2 linked regions of the Tardiphaga sp. 709 genome follow. The protein of the gene in region 1 interacts with the protein of each later gene in a pairwise test. Links are inferred from orthologs where the notes say so. Each region holds a gene or a part of one and is shown on either strand. Other genes may lie near its edges. The genes, in order: glp and mobA.

Region 1 (3,249 bases):
ACAGCCCTTCCCGCCAGCTCACGGTCCGGCCACGCAGCGCGAAGATGCCGGCCAGCAACAGCGCGAAACCGATGGCCGTCAGGATATTGGCGCCCGTAGTGAAGGCATTGCGCTGCAAGCCCTCGGCAGGCTCCCATTCGGCCTCATGACTATGGGCGGCGGTGCCATGGTCGTGCGTATGGGCGGGCTGGGCGGCAGCCGTCGGCGCAGCAGCAGCAGCCGGAGCTTCCGCCTTGCGCTCATAAACTTCGCTTTTCTGGATCAGGGGAATGGTCCCGACCATCTGCGCGCCCGTGATGGCAGCGCCAGTGATCACGCCAGCCAGCGCTGCCGAGAAAACGATCGACCTGAAAACGGACATGTCTCAGTGGCAGGGGAATGCGTTGGCGTGGCGCGTGTCGTGGGCCGCATTGTGAACGGCGCTGATATGCGAGAAGCCGACCACACCGACGATGAACAGACCGAGCGCCATGGCCAGAACGGCCTGCACGACGACATTGACGTCGGTGGTAACGGCGGAGATCTGGGCGGTCTGGGTCTGTTGCATCGGAATCCTCGCGAAATAGAGGGCCAATTTAGCCGAGTTGCACCGGTGGCGCGACCGTTAATTTTGCATCGCGCGGGCGAGATCGCGGCTGGTCAGATGGAAATTCGTGTCCGCCGCCACCGAGGCCTGCGCGAGTTTGACACTAGCCGCCGCCTGGAACACCGCTCTGTGGTCTTGGAAATAGGCTGCGCAGTCCTCCGGCGACGGGTAGCGTCGGAGCAGCGTCCGGAACGCATGACGGTGCACCATGCACAGCCCGCGATGGCCGGATGGCCGGAATGCCAGCGCATCGACATCTGCCCGCCAGACAGGCGCTTCATCGTCGGTTGCGGCGTGGTTGTCGGTCATGATCGCCAATGTCTATCGTGTTTCCCTGCCCTGCCAAAGCGGCTGTGGTTTTGCGTCCGCTCCCGCTCTCCGCTATGACGGGCGCCCACACTGCCGGAGATCCCCGCGATGGCCCTGATGCCGGTTACCGATGCCATGGCCGCGATTCTCGCGGGCGCCGATGCGCTGCCTGAGGAGATGGTGCCGCTGGAAGACGCGTTCCACCGCGTGCTCGCTCGCGACATCGCTTCGCTGCGCACGCAGCCACCGGAGCCCATGTCAGCGATGGACGGTTATGCCGTGCGCGCTGCCGATGCGACTTTGGGCGCCAAGCTCCGCGTGATCGGCGAGATCGCCGCAGGCAAGCCGTTCGACCGCCCGCTGCAGACCGGCGAAGCCCTGCGAATCTTCACCGGCGGCGTGTTGCCCGCTGGCGCCGACGCCGTGGTGATCCAGGAAGACACCGCGCGGGATGGCGATATCGTCGGGATCAACGAGGCCGCGATTTCCGGCAAGCATATCCGCCCGGCCGGCGTCGATTTCAACGAAGGTGATGTCCTGCTCCGCTCCGGCACCCGCCTCACCGACCGCGATCTGGCGCTTGCCGCCGGCATGAACCATCCGTCACTGCCCGTGCGGCGACGGCCCGTCGTTGCCGTGCTTGCCACCGGCGACGAACTGGTGATGCCCGGCGCAGTCCCCGGCCCCGGCCAGATCGTGCTCTCCAATGGCTTCGCGCTGCGTGCATTGGCCCGCGCCGAAGGCGCCGAGGTGGTCGATCTCGGCATCGCCGTCGATACGCTGGAGGCGACCACATCAGCCATTCAGCGCGCGATCGATCTGAAGGCCGACGTGCTGATCACCACCGGCGGTGCGTCGGTCGGCGACCATGACCTCGTGCAGCAATCCCTGATCAATGCCGGCGTCGAGATGGCGTTCTGGCGCATCGCCATGCGGCCCGGCAAGCCGATGATGCACGGACGCCGCCAGGGCATGCGCGTCATCGGCCTGCCCGGCAATCCCGTGTCGTCGTATGTCTGCGGCTTCCTGTTCATGGTGCCGCTGCTGCGTGCGCTGTCCGGTCGAAACGACATCGCCCATGCGATAGAACCCGCGGTGCTCGGCCGTGACCTCGCCGCCAACGACCAGCGCGAGGATTATCTGCGCACGCGCCTCGAGACCCGCGCCGACGGCACCGTGGTGGCAACGCCGGTCGTGAAACAGGACTCGTCGCTGCTGGGGAATTTGGCTGTCGCCGAGGGGCTCTTGATCCGCAAGCCATTCGCGCCGGCCGCGGCTGCCGGCGATTCATGCGCCATCATTCGACTGCCAACCTAGCGGCGCCCCCTCATAGAACGACGCCGCGTTCGGAACTCTCACCTGCGGCATGCTTCCAAACCTTTTTCCTGACTGAGATACCTCAACACGGTTTCAGTCACTGAATTGTCACGTAACGCAGCGAGAGATCGCAGCGAAACAAGATCGGTGGACAAATGGACTATTTCAAACGCTTCAATTTCCTGTTTGCGATGCCAACATTCGACGCCGACGATCTCGAGGGCATTCGCCTCAATCAGATCGTCGATGAGATCGAGCGTTCCGGCTTCGAGGTCGTCAAGGCGCGCAAACTCGAAGACGCCACGATCGCGGTCCAGACCGACGCAGCGATCGGCTGCATGGTGGTCGACTGGGGCAAGAAGGGCCTCGAAGGCAAGACCGCGGCGCTGATCAACCTGATGCGCAAACGCGGCCTGGACTTCCCCATCATCCTGCTGATCCGTCGCAAGCGGTTCGAGGACGTCCCGGTCGAGGTGCTCGATTTCATCGACGGCTATGTGTTCCTCTCAGAAGAAACCCCGCCCTTCATCGCCAAGAACCTGATCAGCCGGTTGAAGCAATATGCCGAGACGCTGAAGACGCCGTTCTTCGGCGCGCTGGTCGACTATGCCGAGGAAGGCAACCAGCTCTGGACCTGCCCGGGCCACAATGGCGGCGTGTTCTACAGCCGCAGCCCGATCGGCCGCGTGTTCATGGAACATCTCGGCGAAGCGGTGTTCCGCGACGACCTCGACAATTCGGTGCTCGATCTCGGCGATCTGCTGACCCATGAAGGCCCTGCTTTGCAGGCGCAGAAGGAAGCCGCGCAGATTTTTGGCGCGGAGAAAACCTATTTTGTGCTCAACGGCACCTCGACCTCCAACAAGGTCGCGCTATCGGCTTTGGTCACCGATGGCGATCTGGTGCTGTTCGATCGCAACAACCACAAGGCGGCTTTGCACGGCGCCTTGATGATTTCAGGCGGTGTGCCGATCTATGTGCCGACGACGCGCAATCCCTGGGGCCTGATCGGGCCGATGAACTGGGATGCGCTCGAC
Region 2 (3,228 bases), 5.3 Mb from region 1 along the record:
GGCGTCAGCGCCTGATGTGGCGCTGATCCATCCGGGTGTGCTGAAGTATTTCAAGGAGATCGGGGTGGCGAAGTAGTTGATCGTCTACTTCTTCCCCAACACACAAGCCGGATCAGGCGGTCCAAATGCTTCCTCTCCGGAAATCTTCGCGAGGATCTTGTAGTAGTCCCACGGATATTTCGACTCCTCAGGCGACTTGACCTGCACCAGCATCAGGTCATGCACCATCAAGCCGTCCTCGCGCAGTTTGCCATTGCGCGCGAAGAAATCCTCGATCGGCTTCTCGCGCATCTTGGCGGCGACCTTCAGCGGTTCGTCTGTGCCGGCCTCCTTGATGGCGTTGAGATAGACCATGGTCGACGAATAGACACCGGCCTGCCACATGGTGGGCATGCGCTTGGTCTTCTCGAAGAAACGCTTCGACCAGGCGCGGGTCTTGTCGTCCATGTCCCAGTAAAAGGCGGTGGTCAGCAGCAGGCCCTGTGCGGTCTGTAGCCCCAGCGAGTCGATGTCGGTGATCAGCGCCAGCAGCGCGGCCATCTGCTGGCCGCCCTTGAACACGCCGAATTCGCCGGCGGTCTTGATCTCGTTGATGTTGTTCGGCGGCCCACCGGCGATGCCGATGATCTTGGCCTTCGAGGCCTGCGCCTGCAGCACGAAGGACGAGAGGTCCGACGCGCCGAAGGGCGGACGCACCGAGCCGATCACCTTTCCGCCGGTCTTGGTGACGACGGCAGATGCATCGCGCTCCAGCGCATGGCCGAAGGCGAAATCGTCGGTGATGAAGAACCAGCTGTCGCCGCCGCGCTTCACCACTTCCTGCGCGGTGCCGACGGCGAGCGCGCGGGTGTCGAATACCCATTGCATCGTATAGGGCGAGCAGAACTTGCCGTGGAAGTCCGCAGCGCCCGTCGAATGGGTGATGAATAGGCGCTTGCGGTCGTTGGCGACGTTCTGCACAGCGAGACCGACGGCAGACACCGGCACGTCGACGATGAGATCGACCTGATCGACATCGTACCAGCGCCGCGCAAGCGATGCGCCGACATCGGGCTTCAACTGATGATCGCCGATGATGATGCTGATCGGCTTGCCGAGTACGGTGCCGCCGAAATCATCGACGGCCATCTGTGCGGCCGTCACCGAACCCTGGCCGGAGGGCGTCGAGGCCGGGCCGTTCATGTCGGTGAGCACGCCGATCTTGACGACGTCGTCGGAGATTTGCGCCGAGGCGGTTGATGCGAGGAGAGCGAAGGCAAGACCAGATATCACGGACAGCGAAGTACCGCGCATGAAGTTTCTCCCATATGTCGCGACACTTCGGCCGCGTGATGGAAGTGAGCTTAGGTCAGCCCCGGTCGTCGAGCAATGCAAGCCGCTCGGCTTCCGCGATGTCATCCATCGTATTGGCATTGAAGAATGGATCGACGGGATCGGCTGGCCATTCCACGGTGGCGAGACGATAGCGTGCCGTCCAGCGTCCGACCTTGCGGATATCGTCATTGACGAGCGCGTGCCGTAACTCACGGCGCAGGGAGACGTCCCACAAGCCGATGACGGGGTGCGACTGTCTTGCGGACGAGGCAACAGCAAGCTGCGCATTCTCCGCGATGCGGGCGTGATGCAAACGGGTAACAAGATCGCGCGGCAGGAACGGGCAGTCGCCGGCGACGCTGAGCATCCATGTGACGTCCGGCCGGTTGGCGGCCGTCCATTCCAGACCCGCAAGGATGCCGGCGAGGGGGCCGGGAAAATCCGCGACGTCGTCGGCAATCACGGGCAGTCCGAAGGACGCAAATCGCGCGGGATCCCCGTTGGCGTTCAGCACCAGTCCGTCGCATTGCGGTGCGACGCGCGCGATCACGCGGGCCAGGATCGTCGTGCCGCCAATCTCGCGCATCGGCTTGTCGCCGCCGCCCATCCGGCGAGCCAGACCGCCCGCGAGAAGCGCGCCCAGAGTGGCCGGATATGTGTTCGCCATCGCCATACCGCTGCATATGACATTTGGCGCTGGCCCGATATAACGCAGTTGCACCAAGTGGAACTGCGCGATGCCCGTGACCAAGCTCGACCTGACCGGATTGAAATGCCCATTGCCGGCGCTGATGACGCGCAAGGCGATGAAGGCACTGTCGGTCGGCGACCGGCTCGAAGTCCACTGCACGGACCCCCTCGCAGTGATCGACATCCCTGCGTTGATCCAGCAGAGCGGTGATCAGATCGAGACCTCTGAACGCAGCGGCGATGTGATGATCTTCTTCATCGAAAAACGAAATGCTGCGATTGCAAATCGCGATTGAATTGCTGCGATGCAGTGGAAATCATTGAGAAATTTTCGCTCCTGATACCTTTGGACTATCGACTCCCGCAGTCGCTTCTGGCCCTGTTCTAAAGTGCGAGTGCGCGTGAATCCTTGTCCGCGCGCCGTAGGGGAATTGACGAAGCGACTTTTTCAAATCGCAGACCGGCTCAGAAGGGTCGGCTGCAGGGGAGAACTTTCATGACAAGTGTGGGCAACGCCGGAACACTGTCTGGCACCAAGCCAGGATTGCTGGAACGCGAACGCATCATTGCGACGGCAGGTTTCAATCGGTGGCTGGTTCCACCGGCCGCACTTTGTATCCATCTCTGTATCGGCATGGCCTACGGCTTCAGCGTGTTCTGGCTGCCACTGTCGCAGGCGATCACGACACCCGCGTCGAAGGAAGTGTGCGACGGCATGAGCCTCGCCACCGAGCTCTTCACCACAACGTGCAACTGGAAGGTCGCCAGCCTCGGCTGGATGTACACGCTGTTCTTCGTGCTGCTCGGCGTCTCCGCCGCCATCTGGGGCGGCTGGCTCGAGCGGGTCGGTCCGCGCAAGGCCGGCTTCGTGTCGGCGATGTGCTGGTGCGGCGGTCTCGTGCTCGGTTCGATCGGCGTCTACACGCATCAGCTCTGGCTGCTGTGGATCGGCTCTGGCGTGATCGGCGGCATCGGTCTCGGCCTTGGCTACATCTCGCCGGTATCGACGTTGGTGAAGTGGTTCCCGGATCGTCGCGGCATGGCGACGGGCATGGCCATCATGGGCTTTGGCGGCGGCGCGATGATCGGCTCGCCGCTCGCCAACCTCTTGATGAACTATTTCAAGACCCCGACCGATGTTGGTGTCTGGCAAACCTTCCTGGCCATGGGCGTCATCTACTTCGTGTTCATGACCATTGGCGCGTTCTCTTATCGCATCACGCC

Evidence for each region.
Region 2: the proteins of glp (region 1) and mobA interact in binary tests that used the Escherichia coli proteins (3 or more experiments, as listed by UniProt). The link is inferred for Tardiphaga sp. 709 from one-to-one orthologs.

Annotation. Positions count from the first base shown.
Region 1 is NZ_CP135529.1:79,656-82,904, reverse strand. The notes cover bases 179-3,107. They hold glp (gephyrin-like molybdotransferase Glp), read left to right. Parts: upstream 179-1,003; coding sequence 1,004-2,212; downstream 2,213-3,107. Other genes in these bases: RSO67_RS00390 (Orn/Lys/Arg decarboxylase N-terminal domain-containing protein), read left to right, coding at 2,368-3,107; RSO67_RS00400 (hypothetical protein), read right to left, coding at 605-904; RSO67_RS00405 (CbtB-domain containing protein), read right to left, coding at 365-547; RSO67_RS00410 (CbtA family protein), read right to left, coding at 179-361. Outside these bases: more of RSO67_RS00410, read right to left, coding at 1-178; more of RSO67_RS00390, read left to right, coding at 3,108-3,249. UniProt on the Escherichia coli protein: Catalyzes the insertion of molybdate into adenylated molybdopterin with the concomitant release of AMP.
Region 2 is NZ_CP135529.1:5,400,092-5,403,319, forward strand. What follows is about bases 166-3,073. They hold mobA (molybdenum cofactor guanylyltransferase MobA), read right to left. Parts: upstream 1,982-3,073; coding sequence 1,349-1,981; downstream 166-1,348. Other genes in these bases: RSO67_RS26070 (ABC transporter substrate-binding protein), read right to left, coding at 166-1,293; RSO67_RS26080 (sulfurtransferase TusA family protein), read left to right, coding at 2,052-2,300; RSO67_RS26085 (OFA family MFS transporter), read left to right, coding at 2,501-3,073. Also shown: RSO67_RS26065 (TAXI family TRAP transporter solute-binding subunit), read left to right, coding at 1-76; more of RSO67_RS26070, read right to left, coding at 85-165; more of RSO67_RS26085, read left to right, coding at 3,074-3,228. UniProt on the Escherichia coli protein: Transfers a GMP moiety from GTP to Mo-molybdopterin (Mo-MPT) cofactor (Moco or molybdenum cofactor) to form Mo-molybdopterin guanine dinucleotide (Mo-MGD) cofactor.